DNA from 2 places in the Turicibacter bilis genome. Region 1 is predicted to be linked to the other one. Evidence: a T-box and tRNA genes for the amino acid it is inferred to sense, from the RefSeq annotation. Region 1 holds a T-box; the other holds one or more tRNA genes.
What was found. The T-box of region 1 lies ahead of asnS (asparagine--tRNA ligase). A T-box ahead of a tRNA ligase gene usually reads a tRNA of that ligase, here a tRNA-Asn.
Positions count from the first base shown of each region.

Region 2: it encodes a tRNA-Asn, which carries the amino acid that the T-box ahead of asnS (asparagine--tRNA ligase) is inferred to sense. The anticodon was not compared.

Region 1 covers NZ_CP071249.1:1,894,338-1,902,221, forward strand. Annotated here, with positions in the region: gene mnmE (tRNA uridine-5-carboxymethylaminomethyl(34) synthesis GTPase MnmE) at 1-1,036, shown strand, start outside; gene J0J69_RS09160 (Maf family protein) at 1,935-2,501, opposite strand; T-box leader at 3,085-3,308, shown strand; gene asnS (asparagine--tRNA ligase) at 3,544-4,935, shown strand; gene J0J69_RS09170 (YgiQ family radical SAM protein) at 5,130-7,046, opposite strand; gene pulA (type I pullulanase) at 7,207-7,884, opposite strand, start outside.
Region 2 covers NZ_CP071249.1:1,564,518-1,572,401, forward strand. Annotated here, with positions in the region: gene J0J69_RS07505 (transposase family protein) at 830-1,270, shown strand; gene istA (IS21 family transposase) at 1,346-2,929, shown strand; gene istB (IS21-like element helper ATPase IstB) at 2,917-3,669, shown strand; gene J0J69_RS07520 (ISL3 family transposase) at 3,724-4,581, shown strand; tRNA gene J0J69_RS07525 (tRNA-Leu) at 4,867-4,950, opposite strand; tRNA gene J0J69_RS07530 (tRNA-Lys) at 4,959-5,034, opposite strand; tRNA gene J0J69_RS07535 (tRNA-Val) at 5,042-5,117, opposite strand; tRNA gene J0J69_RS07540 (tRNA-Phe) at 5,124-5,199, opposite strand; tRNA gene J0J69_RS07545 (tRNA-Asp) at 5,210-5,285, opposite strand; tRNA gene J0J69_RS07550 (tRNA-Met) at 5,289-5,364, opposite strand; tRNA gene J0J69_RS07555 (tRNA-Ser) at 5,386-5,478, opposite strand; tRNA gene J0J69_RS07560 (tRNA-Ile) at 5,499-5,575, opposite strand; tRNA gene J0J69_RS07565 (tRNA-Met) at 5,586-5,662, opposite strand; tRNA gene J0J69_RS07570 (tRNA-Ala) at 5,690-5,765, opposite strand; tRNA gene J0J69_RS07575 (tRNA-Pro) at 5,782-5,858, opposite strand; tRNA gene J0J69_RS07580 (tRNA-Arg) at 5,867-5,943, opposite strand; tRNA gene J0J69_RS07585 (tRNA-Leu) at 5,952-6,040, opposite strand; tRNA gene J0J69_RS07590 (tRNA-Lys) at 6,080-6,155, opposite strand; tRNA gene J0J69_RS07595 (tRNA-Gln) at 6,161-6,235, opposite strand; tRNA gene J0J69_RS07600 (tRNA-Tyr) at 6,245-6,329, opposite strand; tRNA gene J0J69_RS07605 (tRNA-Thr) at 6,333-6,408, opposite strand; tRNA gene J0J69_RS07610 (tRNA-Val) at 6,422-6,497, opposite strand; tRNA gene J0J69_RS07615 (tRNA-Glu) at 6,504-6,580, opposite strand; tRNA gene J0J69_RS07620 (tRNA-Asn) at 6,594-6,670, opposite strand; rRNA gene rrf (5S ribosomal RNA) at 6,683-6,791, opposite strand; rRNA gene J0J69_RS07630 (23S ribosomal RNA) at 6,844-7,884, opposite strand, start outside.

The DNA of each region.
Region 1 (7,884 bases):
CGCTGAACCAGGAGAATTTACAAAACGTGCGTTCTTAAATGGACGTATCGACTTAGCACAAGCTGAATCAATCATGGACATTATTCACGCCAAAAGTGAACAATCCTTATCACTTGCTTTAAATGGATTAGATGGACGTGTATCTCGCCTAATCAAAGAAATGCGCGAAGAAATTTTAAATATTGTTGCTAACATCGAAGTTAACATCGACTATCCAGAGTACGATGATGTGGAAGAAATGACGAATGACATTTTACTTCCTCGTTCAATCGAGATTCACGAAAAAATGTTAAAACTACTCGACACAGCTAAAACAGGGAAAATCCTACGAGATGGAATTAAAACTGCAATTATCGGGCGTCCTAACGTCGGAAAATCGAGCCTTCTCAATCAATTAATGCGCGAAGAAAAAGCTATCGTAACCAACATTGCTGGAACAACACGCGACACAGTAGAAGGATATATCAATATCGGGGGATTAACCTTAAACTTAATTGATACAGCTGGAATTCGTGAAACGAAAGATATCGTTGAGGCGATTGGTGTCGAAAAATCTAAGAAATTAATCAATGAAGCCGAATTAGTCTTACTTGTTTTAAATAATAATGAAGCATTAACTGCTGATGATCGTGAATTATTACAATTAACTGCCGATAAAAATCGTATCATCATCTTAAATAAAACTGACTTAGAAACTAACATTGAACGTTCTGAATTACCATCGTATGTAGAAACATCAATGGTACTTGAGCAAGGAATCGAAGTCTTAGAAAATAGTATCAAAAAAATGTTTGAAATCGGGGACATTGGTTCATCTGATATGACTTACTTATCAAATGCACGCCATATTGCAAAATTAAAACAAGCCATTACTTCAATTGAAGATGCCATCAATGCTATGCAAATGGGAATGCTTGTGGATATGGTAGAAATCGATATAAAAAATGCCTGGTATTCACTTGGAGAAATTCTAGGAGAAGAAATTGGAGATTCGTTACTAGATGAACTCTTCAGTAAATTCTGTTTAGGTAAATAAAAAAGATTAGAGAGTTTTATCTCTAATCTTTTTTTATGCACTAATACAGGAAAAATATCTCAAAATTAAAATAAAATGCATCTTATTTTCGTGTTATAATTCCGCTTGCTTCTATTCTAAAATTTCGACAATAAAATAAGTTATCTACACACTGTAAACAACTCTGTGGACAATAATCGACACTTATCTACAACTTATTCACAAGATACACACAGGTATAAACATGGTAAAATCGACATTTTCAGACGTTTATCCACATTATTCACAACATTTATTATTATTGTTATTATTATAAATAAAAATATATAATATAATATCAAACTTTGTCGTAAATAAAAAAATTCATCCATATTCTTTAATAAAGAATATGGCCAGCTATCTGAATTAAATTAAATTTATCTTAATATAAATTTCTCAATTAAAATTTAACCCCCAGATATTAAAACAAATTCCTTTAAAATATGTATTAATTCACATCTTATATAAAAAATTAGTTACTTTCTATCTTTTTAACTCTAAATTTGCTGAATAATCTTAAAATGTATAAAATCATTATATTTTAAAAAAATGTCGAAATTTCCTCATTCCATTTTTATTAAAAATCTCTTATTTTTCATCATAAATCTACGAATTTTAAAAATATAACAGGGAAAATCACTGAAATTTAGATTACTAAAAACCGACAAATGAAAACAACTATCTACAACAAATTCACACCTATATGGACAATAATCGACACTTATCTACAACTTATTCACAAGATTTACACAGTCAAAAACATAGGAAAACCGACATTTTCAGACACTTATCCCCACTATCCCCAAACATTATTATTAAAGTTATTATTAAATAAATAATATATTAACTATAAAAAAAACGGATCAAATCGATCCGACTCCTAAATTAAACCTAAATGTGTTAATGTACGTTTTAATGAAGCAATAGGTAATCCCATCACACTATAATAATCTCCAGAAATAGATTTAACTAATTCAAACCCTTTTCCTTGAATTCCATATGAACCTGCTTTATCCATAGGTTCTCCGCTTTGAATATAATTTAAAATCCATTCATCAGTTACATTATAAAATTCTACTTCGGTAATATTAACGAAACTTGTTAATAACTCTTTATCTTTATTAATAATACTGACTCCAGTCATTACTTGATGTTTACGTCCTGATAATGATTTTAGCATATTAAATGCATCTTCTTCATTTTTAGGTTTCCCTAAAATCTTTCCACCAAATACAACAATCGTATCAGCACCGATAATTGTCTCTTGAGGAAATAACTCAGCAACTGCACAAGCTTTTTGAATCGCAAGATCTTGAACTTGTCCCGCTACATCTAAATCCTCATCTAACATCTCATCCACTTGGCTCACAATCACACGATGTTTAATTCCCGCTAACTCTAATAATTCTTTTCGTCTTGGAGACTGAGAGGCTAATATAATTCCCATTATAAAAACTCCTTTTATTCAAAATATAATGAGTTATTATAACACAAGTAAAGTTCCCCTATTAATGAACTTTAAAATAATCCCTTATATACACTCAAATTATAACGAATTACTTCATATGATGATAAAATTATACAAAGATAAGATTCAACAATAATCTATATCATTAGACAAAATTCAAAAAATATTAAACATTGTCCTATTCGTCTACAACTCGACAAAATTCTATTTTTTTAACAATATCCCGAAATAATTAGGTATGCCTTACTTATAAATTATTGGAGTAATGAATATGGAGGAGACATAGTATATGTTGACGAATTATTTGTTAAAGAGTCATATCGTAGTAAGTGAATTAGCACAAAATTTTTTAAATATTTAGAACAAAATGATACAATTTGTTTGGAAACAATATGACAAAATAAAAAAGCACAACTCTTTTATGAAAAGAATAATTTTTCTATTTACGAGAATATTTTTTACTTCAAAAAATTAAACTAAAATGACAGAATATATTTTTTGATAATTCTGGGGATAATTATTGACTAATAATGACTTACAGTATAATATCTTAATTAAGTAAATACTTACGTTGAAAAGGAGAGTAGCTTTTAATTAAGTTATAGCGAATCAGGGACGGTGGAAGCCTGATATGGCGTTGAAAGTGAAGAACACCTTGGAGTTACTTACCGAAAGCAAAATTGTGAGTAGACTAAGTCGTAGATCCTGCGTTAAAGGTAAAGGGTAAGAACAGATTAGTTCTTAAACTAGGGTGGTACCGCGGATCAACAGTCATTCGTCCCTTTTGGGCGAAGACTGTTTTTTTGTTGCCCGAGGTGATTCTCAATAACTTATCCACAAATTCAAAAAAAGCATTTGAAATTTCATCTATAGGAATTTAAACATTAGACAATCTAGATTATGTATGTTTTTCCTTGACAAAATACTTATTAGAGAAGTTTAAAGTTTAATTTGATTTGTGCATATCTTTGAAATATCCAAGCAACAAAATATTGATTTATTATAAAAGGAGGACCTCTTAATGGAAAAAATCGTTGTACGTCAATTATTTAGAAACTTAGATCGTTATGCTAACCAAATCGTTGAATTAAACGGATGGGTTCGTAATAACCGTGCTCAAAAATCATTTGGATTCTTAATGGTGAATGATGGTTCATTCTTCGAGACAATCCAAGTTGTTTATGAGGAAAACTTAGAAAACTTTAAAGAAGTTCAAAAGTTCCGTGTTGGTTCAGCAGTCACAGTTCGTGGATTAGTAGTGCCAACACCAGATGCTAAACAACCATTTGAAATCAAAGCACAGGAGGTAATTTTAGAAGGCGATTGTCCTGAAGATTACCCAATCCAACCAAAACGCCACACACGTGAATTCTTGCGTGAAGTTGCACACTTACGCCCACGCACAAACTTATTCGCTGCAGTATTCCGTGTTCGCTCTTTAGTTGCTCATGCTATCCACAGCTACTTCCAAGAGCAAAATTTCGTTTATGTTCATACACCAATTATCACGGGATCTGATGCTGAAGGTGCGGGAGAAATGTTCCAAGTGACAACATTAGATTTTAACAACGTTCCACGTACTGAAGAAGGAGCAGTTGATTTCAAACAAGACTTCTTCGCTAAATCAACAAATTTAACAGTATCAGGACAATTAGAAGCTGAAACATTCGCATTGGCTTTACGTGATGTATACACATTCGGACCAACATTCCGTGCAGAAAACTCTAATACTCAACGCCATGCCGCTGAATTCTGGATGATTGAACCAGAAATTGCATTTGCTGACTTACAAGATGATATGGATTTAGCAGAAGGTATGGTTAAATATATTATCAACTACGTATTAGAGCATGCTCCAGAAGAAATGGCATTCTTTGATCAATTCGTAAGCAAAGGAGTTTTAGAGCGTGTTAAAGCAGTAGCAGCATCTGATTTCAAACGCCTTCCATATACAGAAGCAATCGAAATCTTATTACAAGCTGATAAAAAATTCGAAAACCCAGTATCTTGGGGAATTGACTTATCAACAGAACATGAACGTTACTTAACTGATGAAGTATTTAAAGCACCAGTTTTCGTAACAGACTATCCAAAAGATATCAAAGCCTTCTACATGCGTTTAAATGATGATCAAAAAACTGTTGCTGCGATGGACCTTTTAGTACCAGGTGTTGGTGAATTAATCGGTGGTTCACAACGTGAAGAACGTTTAGAAATCCTAGAACAACGTATGGACGAAATCGGAGTACCAAAAGAAGAATTAGATTGGTATTTAGATTTACGCCGTTATGGTGGAGTCAAACATGCTGGATTCGGTTTAGGGTTTGAACGTATGATCATGTACATCACAGGAGTAGAAAATATCCGTGATGTAGTCCCATTCCCACGTACACCTAAAAATGCAGAATTCTAAAATACTAAAAACTCTCGTGCAAACGAGAGTTTTAATTTTGTAAAATGTGTAATAGCATATATAGTGGGCATTATAAAGAATCCTTGTCCAAAAGTATATCAATTACTAAAGTATAAAAGAGACAAAAAAACACGTCGGCTTAATTGACGTGTTTTTTAACTAATAAATTAATAAGCTTTTATGTTATTTATAATTTAGCGAGATTTTCTTTTTTTCTTTCCACCTTCATAAGCCTTTTTATGACTTGGCTTTTGATAATTTTTTTGTTGTTTTTGATTTGATTTAGTCGTTAGTTTACTTGATTTTACTGGTAATTTTGGTTTTACTGGTCTAATTAAACATTCAGGTTCATAGCCAACTAAATCTAAACGTCCGGCTTTTTGTAAGGCTTCATAAACTAAATCATAATTCTTTGGATTTTTATATTGAATTAAGGCACGTTGCATTGCCTTCTCATTAGGATTTTTTGGAACATAAACTGGTGTCATTGTACGAGGATCGACGCCTGTATAGAACATCGTTGTGGATAACGTACCTGGTGTTGGATAGAAATCTTGTACCTGTTCTGGCTGATGATTAATATCACGTAAATACTCAGCTAATTCAATGGCACCATGTAAATCACAACCTGGATGTGAACTCATTAAATATGGCACTAAGTACTGATCCTTATTTAACTTTTTATTAATTGCATAATATTTTCTTACAAATCGATCATATAAAGAACGTGTTGGTTTCCCCATATAATGTAACACCTTATCTGAAACATGCTCAGGGGCCACTTTTAATTGTCCGCTGACATGATGTTCAACTAATTCATGGAAAAATTCATCATTTTTATCATACATCACATAATCATAACGAATTCCTGAACGAACAAATACTTTCTTCACATTTGGTAAAGTTCTTAATTGTCGAAGAAGATCAAGATACTCACTATGATCTACTTTTAATTGTTTACATGGATTAGGATGTAAACATTGCTTTTTCTTACAAACACCTTTTGTTATTTGTTTATCACAACTTGGGGCATAGAAATTAGCTGTTGGTCCTCCAACATCATGAATATATCCTTTAAAATTAACATCTTCCGTGATCTTCTTAGCTTCCTCAATAATTGATTCTTTAGAACGTGTTTGAATGGTACGTCCTTGATGGAAGGTTAGAGCACAGAAATTACACCCACCATAACATCCGCGATTAGAAATTAAACTAAATTTCACTTCATCAATTGCTGGAATATGTCCTAATTCTTTATACATTGGGTGATATTCTCTTGTATAAGGAAGAGCGTACGTATAATCCATTTCTTCTTGAGTTAAACGTTCACCTGGTGGATTTTGAACTACATACCAACCTTGGCAAGGCTCAACTAATGTTTTTGCGACAATTGAATCCGTATTCTCATATTGGATATTAAAACTTTTTGCATAAGTCATTTTATCCGCTACAATTTCTTCGTAGCTTGGAAGCATGATGTAATCATAAGCACGACTTAAATCTTTAGTTTTCCAAACAGATCCACGAATATAAACTAAGTCTTCAACTGCAATTCCAGCATTTAAAGCATCAGCAACCTCAATAATAATTTTTTCGCCCATCCCATAAAGTAATAAATCAGCTTTAGCATCTAATAATAAAGAATGACGAACTTTATCATCCCAATAATCATAGTGAGCCAGACGACGTAAAGATGCCTCAATTCCACCTACAATAATCGGAACATCTGGATAAGCTTGACGTGCCATATGAGAATAAACAATAGTTGCACGGTCAGGACGTTTTCCCATTTCCCCATTAGGAGTATAAGAATCTTTTTTACGACGGCGTTTAGATACCGAATAATGATTGACCATCGAATCAATATTTCCAGAAGAAATTAAAAAACCTAAACGAGGCTTTCCAAAACGTCTAAACTCTTCAACCTCTTTCCAATTTGGTTGTGAAATAATACAAACCTTATAACCATATGCTTCAAGTGTTCTTGTAATAATCGCAGCACCAAATGAAGGATGATCCACATAAGCATCACCCGTAATATAAACGAAGTCAGCCTGTTCCCAACCACGAGCCTTCATTTCCTCGTGTGTTACTGGTAAAAATTCTGACATATTATCACCTCGTCAAATTCAGTCTATCGACATTATAACAGGTTTCTTCTTAAAACATGAAACACATTTATTAGCAATAGTTATAAAAAAGTCTAGGTATCTATTAAAATTTAAGGAAAATTAAAAGAGACTAATCTCATCGACTAGTCTCTTTTAGAAATTATTTAGAAGCTTTCTTTTTTTTATCGTAAATAATATAACCAGCTGTTCCAGCAATAACAAGTAATGCTGCTCCAGCAATTAATAATAATTGGTTAAAGTTTTCTGTTGTATTCATTGAATCATCAATCATTAATACATAAGAAGAATGTGGCGTTACTGTTATTGAATCACCTTTAATAACTTCAATTACTTCAGTTCCAGCTGTCTCACCATTTACAACTAATTGCCAGTCTGCAGATTTCGGTAAAGAAATGACTTGTTCGCTATCTGTAGCATTGTGGATAACTGTAATATCTGATGCTGAATCCCCGTTTGCATTATTTTCTAAATTGAAAGCAACAACTCCAAGAGGAATATCTTCCATGAATGTTAAATTATTTTGAATATCTTCTTGTGCAGACATACGGAAGGCCGGATGTGCCCTACGAAGTGAAATTAATCCTTTATAGTAATTATAAACATCTTGATTTTCGTTTTTCCAATTCCAATTAATTTGATTAACTTCATCCGAAGCATTGTAACTATTATGATCTCCATCTTTTGTACGCATCATTTCAACACCTGCATGTAAGAAAGGAACACCTTGTGCAGTTAATATGATAGCATTTGCTTGCTTTTGCATTAATTTAATTGTTTCTTCATCCGCATCTGGAAGAGTTGCGATTAATTTATCATA
Region 2 (7,884 bases), 330 kb from region 1:
AACAGAAATAACTCAAAAAAATTCTCTTTTTTAAAATATAAATAATCAATACAATTGTATGAAATACTTCAAATGAAATTTTCCTCCCAACACATTTATGTGACCATATACTATTTATTCTCTTATTTATGCCGATCCTATTTCTTTAAAAAAGTACAGCATTATCATTTCCATTACACTTCTTTATTAATCTTTAAATCCCCCTATATATAATTAATTTGATTTATTAATCACTGACTTCGACTCTCTACTCTATCCATACCTTAAAGGCATTACATCTCAATTTCATTCCCTAGTAGTAGAAAACCTTTACTTCGCAAGCTAAATGATTCATATTAATACTTATAATCCAAAGTCGGAAATTAAATTGCCATATAAAATCATTCTATCACATAATTTACAAAAAATGGTTTAATCTATATCTTTCATTCAAAACTTTCATAAAATTTTTCATATAAACAATTTACATTACTTAAATTAGCAACCACACTTTTCAACAATAAAAAAGAGGATTTAATCGAATAGCAAGGGTCGATTAAATCCTCAATAATGGATAGACTAAAATCAAGAAGATGATTAATAAAAGAGAGTCTTATTTTTTAAAAATTATACAATAGAATCTCGTATATTTATAATAAAGACCTTTTGCATAAGACTTGTCTAAACTAAAACTATATCACTATTATCTATAATGGTTCTATAATATTTGGTGTGGGTGACTCCCACACCTCTTTTATTTGAAGTAAAAAATAAGTACAAAAAAAAGAGACATTATGTCCCAAATTCTATACCATGTAATTGACCAAAAAAACACGAAAGGATTGGAATAATGTCTCATACTCATTGTATCTCAACTTTACTTGATTTAAAAGATAAAACAATCACTTTTCCAGAAGATTGGATGAAAGAAGTGATGATTAACGTGGTTCGTTCAAAACTTATCTCAGGAATCTTGTCTTTTCAGCCTACCCATTGTTATCAGTGTGGCCATATTTTTGATTCAAACATTATTAAACACGGCTTCAAAACCTCTCGTATTAAGATGATGAAACTCTCTGGCTTTGATACCTATCTCGATTTAAAAAAGCAACGCTATAAATGCCGTCATTGTGATCGTACCTTTACGCTTAAAACCTCTCTCGTAGAATCTAATTGTTACCTTTCTAATCCCCTTAAACAAGCCATTTTCCTAGAGGCTAGCCATAAAAAATCCGAGTCAGATATTGCCCGTGAACTCAACGTATCCCATTCAACGGTCAATTGTTTATAGTATTCTAATAATTAACAGGGATGCATTTGAAAAGTTAACATCTCTTTTGTAAAATTATCCATATCAACTAGAGATATGGAGGAGATAGGAGTGCTAACTTTGGAGAAGAAAGAAAAAATGATTCGTTTATATCTAAAAGGTCTATCTTATACCGACATTGCTAAAGAGATAGGAATGACTCGACAAACGGTTAGTAAATATATTAAGCAATATGAGAAGGATCAACAAGAATTAGAATTAGCTACGACCGCTGAAGAAAAAGAACAGATTATTATCCGTTCATCTGCTAAGCCTAAGTACGATAGTAGTAAACGTCAACGTATTAAATTAACACCTGATGTTGAGTCAATGATTGATTCTTGCTTAGAAGAAAATAAACAAAAGATTCAACAGGGGAAACGGAAACTCATCATGAAAAATACAGATATTTATGAATGGCTGATTTCGAAAAATATTGATATTAGCTATCGTTCAGTTTGTGCTTATGTTTCTAAACAAGCCCAACGTTCAAAAGAGGCATTTATTAGGCAAGTTTATGAGCCTGGACAAGTGGCTGAATTTGATTGGGGAGATGTTACTCTTTATATTGAGGAATTGGGTGCTGAGCGACGATTTAAAATTGGAGTGTTTGACTTAAAATATAGTGATAAGAGATTTGCTTACCTTTATTCACATGAAAATACGGAAGCTTTTCTTGATATTCACACTCGCTTCTTTGAAGAAATCAAAGGGGTTCCGACTGAAATCGTCTATGACAATGCACGTGTTCAAGTGAAACATCTAGCTGGTAGAGAAAAACAACCCACTGAGGTGGTTAAAAAATTAATGAATTATTACGGTTATATTCCCCGATACACCAATCCTTACAGTGGTCATGAAAAAGGTCATGTGGAGCGTTCTGTTGAATTAATTCGACGAAAAGCTTATAGTAAGTCTCACCATTTCAAAACAATTGCAGATGCTGTTACTGCACTTTTAGAAGCAACTCACCGTGAAAATCAAAAAATAAAACAACGAACGAACCAATCTGCAGAAACTGTATTTGCACAAGAACAGAAGAATTTACTTCCATATAGGTTACCCTTGGATACTTATTTAACCTCTACCTATAAAGTGAATAAATATAGTTTTATTCATGTCGATTCCAATTTTTATTCTGTTCCGGATTACTTAGTAGGAAAAGAGGTGACTGTCCGTAAAAACATTAACCAGATTAAAGTTTATTTCGATGATCGATTTTTATTTAAGGCTAACCGATTAATCGGACGTCACCAATATCATATAGATATTCATCACTATTTAGCGACATTAAAAAAGAAGCCCGGGGCAATTGCGCATAGCTTGGCTCTCAAACAAGCTACTCCCTGGCTTCAAAACATATTCCAAACTTATTATAACACAAATCCACGAGACTTTATCTATCTATTAACAATAATTGAGCAGAACTCTCTTGAAACGGTTCAGTTTGCGATTGAATCTTTAAAACGACAAGGGTTACCGATTCAAAATCATCACATCATCAATTACTTATTGAATTTAAACCCTAGTCAGTTCAATACCAAAGATTTAATTGAAGCCCCTATTGAACAAGCTTGTTATCATCAATTATCTGAAATTAGTTCAATGTATAGTCAAGGAGAAAACTCATGGATCAATTAATTAAAACTTACACCAAACATTTACGCTTACCTTATATTCATCAAAATTTGTCTTTTCATTTAGAACAAGCTCGGTTAGAAAATCAATCCTATGAAGAGTTCTTACTGAATCTTTTTCAATATGAGGTTGAACTTAGACAACAGAATGGGGTTAATACGCGTATAAGAGCTGCTAAATTTCCATATCTAAAACATTTAGAGGAATTAGAGGTCGCTGCTTTACCATTAGAGGCTCAAAAACATTATCAAACATTAAAAAGCTTAGAATTTATTGAAAAGAAACAAAATGTCATACTAGCAGGTAACCCTGGAACTGGTAAAAGTCATACGGTCATTGGACTTGGAATTAAAGCCTGTCAAGCTGGATATCATGTGTATTTTGCGCATGTTCCGACTTTAATTATTGAGTTAAAAGAAGCAAAAAATGAACGTGTCCTACAACGTTTAAAAAAGAAGTTTGATAAATATCATCTCGTTATTTTAGATGAGCTTGGTTATATCTCGTTTGATAAAGAAGGCGCAGAGCTGCTCTTTAACTTTATCTCTACTCGATGTGAAAAAGCATCAACAATGTTTACGACTAACTTGCCCTTTTCAAGATGGAATGAAATCTTCCATGATCCGATTATCACAGCGGCCATGGTTGATCGCATTACCCATCAATCTTATGTGATTAACATGAATGGAACAAGCTATCGTCTACAACAATCAAAAAAATTCTTAGAAAATCATGAAAGTTAAAAATTAAATTTCAATTAAGTTAACTTTTCACTTGCAATATACATCAATCGGATCATTCATACATCGTACGAGGAACAACCCCTTCATTTTAACTCTCTTCCAAAGGTGCTTTGTTTTGATGAGTTTAAGTCGGTCAAATCAGCGGAAGGGGCTATGTCATTCATTTTTTGTGATGCTTCTAATGGGAAGTTAATTGATATCGTTGAAGACCGTCGTCTAAGCACTTTAAAACCTTATTTCATGCGATTTTCTAAGGAGGCCCGTGAAGGTGTAACTCACGTTGTTATTGATATGTATGCTCCGTATATGACACTCATTAAAGAGGTGTTTCCCAACGCTAAGATTGTTTTAGATAAGTTTCATGTTGTTCAACTTTTATCTCGCGCCCTTAATAAAACTCGTATTCGTTTCATGAACCAAAACAAAGAGTTCTACAACAAATTCAAACATTACTGGCGCCTCTTATTAAAAGCCCAAGAGGATATCCATTCTACCCACTACTTCTATTCTAACTGTTTCAAAAAGCAGATTTCTCAACAAGAAATCATCGACTTTTTACTCGCTTTAGATCCGGAATTAAAAGCCACTTATGACTTCTATCAAACCATCAAACAGGCCATCAAACTTCGCAACTTTGATGCTTTTCATCATGCCATTCAAAACCCCTCTGACTTACTTTCACCTGAAATGAAAACAGCTTTAAAAACATTAACTAACTACCAAGATTATATCAAAAATACGATTGAAACATCTTATACCAATGGAGTGCTTGAAGGGATTAATAACAAGATTAAAGTGATTAAACGCATGGCCTTTGGATACCGTAGTTTCTATCATTTCAAAGCTAGAATTTTGATTATCCATAAGTACACCTTTGAACAAAAAAATAAAAGGAATCAAACTGCTCAATGAGCAGCTTAATCCCTCACGATTACAGGTATAAAATTTCTTCACCCACACCAGTTGACAAAGAGCCAAAAAAACTTGTAGAATAAACACTTTCAATCAAAGTATTTCTCTACAAGTTTTATAGTACCAAAGAACCTCTATAATTTGATTAGCAACATTCTGTGAAAATATCCATTAAAAAAACCAGTTCTTTAATAACTGGTTTTTTTAATATGCAATGGTATTTTTTCTCTAAAAATAAAAAAAGATAAAACTTTTAAAAATCTTACCTAAGTTTATTAAAGTAAATGGTGCGGGTGACAGGAGTTGAACCTGCACACCAAAGGTACTAGAGCCTAAATCTAGCGCGTCTGCCAATTCCGCCACACCCGCATTTAAAATGGTGTCCTGCAGAGGACTCGAACCTCTGACCCTCTGATTAAAAGTCAGATGCTCTACCAACTGAGCTAGCAGGACTTTTTTATGGTGGAGGATGACGGGCTCGAACCGCCGACCCTCTGCTTGTAAGGCAGATGCTCTCCCAGCTGAGCTAATCCTCCACTTAATGGTGGCTTGGGACGGAATCGAACCGCCGACACAAGGATTTTCAGTCCTTTGCTCTACCGACTGAGCTACCAAGCCTTTTCTAAAATGGCGGTCCAGACGGGAATCGAACCCGCGATCTCCTGCGTGACAGGCAGGCATGTTAACCGCTACACCACTGGACCTTTTGGTTGCGGGGACAGGACTTGAACCTGCGACCTTCGGGTTATGAGCCCGACGAGCTACCAACTGCTCCACCCCGCGATGTTATATTTAAATTTAATATGGCGGAGGAAGAGGGATTCGAACCCCCGCGACGCTTTCACGCCCTGTCGGTTTTCAAGACCGATCCCTTCAGCCGGACTTGGGTATTCCTCCGTATCATGATGCAAACTAACTGGTGGACCCTGTAGGACTCGAACCTACGACCGATCGGTTATGAGCCGATAGCTCTAACCAACTGAGCTAAGGGTCCGGGTCTTTCATGGTAGCGGAGGAGGGACTCGAACCCCCAACCTCACGGGTATGAACCGTACGCTCTAGCCAGTTGAGCTACTCCGCCATTTATTGTTATTTGCTAATATTCAATTGGTGGAGACTAGGGGGATCGAACCCCTGACCTCCTGCGTGCAAGGCAGGCGCTCTCCCAGCTGAGCTAAGTCCCCATGGGTATTCATTTAATGGTCGGGAAGACAGGATTCGAACCTGCGACCCCCTGGTCCCAAACCAGGTGCTCTACCAAGCTGAGCCACTTCCCGAACTTTTATGGCGCGCCCAAGAGGAGTCGAACCCCTAACCTTTTGATCCGTAGTCAAACGCTCTATCCAATTGAGCTATGGGCGCTATTTAGTTGGTGCCTAGGGCCGGAATCGAACCGGCACGGGTGTCACCACCCGCAGGATTTTAAGTCCTGTGCGTCTACCAGTTCCGCCACCCAGGCATTTCATTTATTTCAAGGCACGCGCCTATTTCTTAAAAATGGTGTCCTGCAGAGGACTCGAACCTCTGACCCTCTGATTAAAAGTCAGATGCTCTACCAACTGAGCTAGCAGGACATCATTGGCTGGGCTAGCTGGATTCGAACCAGCGCATGACGGAGTCAAAGTCCGTTGCCTTACCGCTTGGCTATAGCCCATGATTAAAGTGGTGGTGGGGGACGGATTCGAACCGCCGAACTCGGAGAGAGCGGATTTACAGTCCGCCGCGTTTAGCCACTTCGCTACCCCACCAGCTGGTGCCGGAAGCAGGACTTGAACCCGCAACCTACTGATTACAAGTCAGTTGCTCTACCAATTGAGCTATTCCGGCAGTTATTTAATTATGGTGGAGGATGACGGGCTCGAACCGCCGACCCTCTGCTTGTAAGGCAGATGCTCTCCCAGCTGAGCTAATCCTCCACTTAATGGTGACCCGTACGGGATTCGAACCCGTGTATGCATGCGTGAAAGGCATGTGTGTTAAACCGCTTCACCAACGGGCCATTAAGTAATTAATGGCGCCCCAACTAGGACTCGAACCTAGGACCCCTTGATTAACAGTCAAGTGCTCTAACCAACTGAGCTATTGAGGCAGGTTTATTTTGGCCCAGCGACGTCCTACTCTCGCACTTGCGTACTACCCTCGGCGCTAAGGAGCTTAACTTCTGTGTTCGGTATGGGAACAGGTGTGCCCTCCTTGCCATCATCACTAGACCATTGAAAGATGTTGTTAATCTTCCAAAACTAGATATCTTCTTCAGTTTCTTTGGTTAAGTCCTCGATCGATTAGTATCAGTCCGCTCCATGTGTCACCACACTTCCACTCCTGACCTATCAACCTCGTCGTCTTCAAGGGATCTTACTTCTTTCGAATGGGAAATCTCATCTTGAGGGGGGCTTCACGCTTAGATGCTTTCAGCGTTTATCCCGTCCACACGTAGCTACCCAGCTATGCTCCTGGCAGAACAACTGGTACACCAGCGGTGTGTCCATCCCGGTCCTCTCGTACTAAGGACAGCTCCTCTCAAATTTCCTACGCCCACGACGGATAGGGACCGAACTGTCTCACGACGTTCTGAACCCAGCTCGCGTACCGCTTTAATGGGCGAACAGCCCAACCCTTGGGACCGACTACAGCCCCAGGATGCGATGAGCCGACATCGAGGTGCCAAACCTCCCCGTCGATGTGAACTCTTGGGGGAGATCAGCCTGTTATCCCCGGGGTAGCTTTTATCCGTTGAGCGACGGCCCTTCCATTCGGTACCGCCGGATCACTAAGCCCGACTTTCGTCCCTGCTCGACTTGTAGGTCTCGCAGTCAAGCTCCCTTCTGCCTTTACACTCTTCGAATGATTTCCAACCATTCTGAGGGAACCTTTGGGCGCCTCCGTTACTCTTTGGGAGGCGACCGCCCCAGTCAAACTGCCCACCTGACACTGTTCCCTGACCCGATAAGGGCCACGGGTTAGAACCCCAGTGACACAAGGGTAGTATCCCAACAGCGACTCCACCAAGACTGGCGTCCTGGTTTCTTCGTCTCCTACCTATCCTGTACATGTGCCACCAGTGCTCAATATCAAGCTACAGTAAAGCTCCACGGGGTCTTTCCGTCCTGTCGCGGGTAACCTGCATCTTCACAGGTACTATGATTTCACCGAGTCTCTTGTTGAGACAGCGCCCAGATCGTTACGCCTTTCGTGCGGGTCGGAACTTACCCGACAAGGAATTTCGCTACCTTAGGACCGTTATAGTTACGGCCGCCGTTTACTGGGGCTTCAATTCAAAGCTTCGCTTGCGCTAACCTCTCC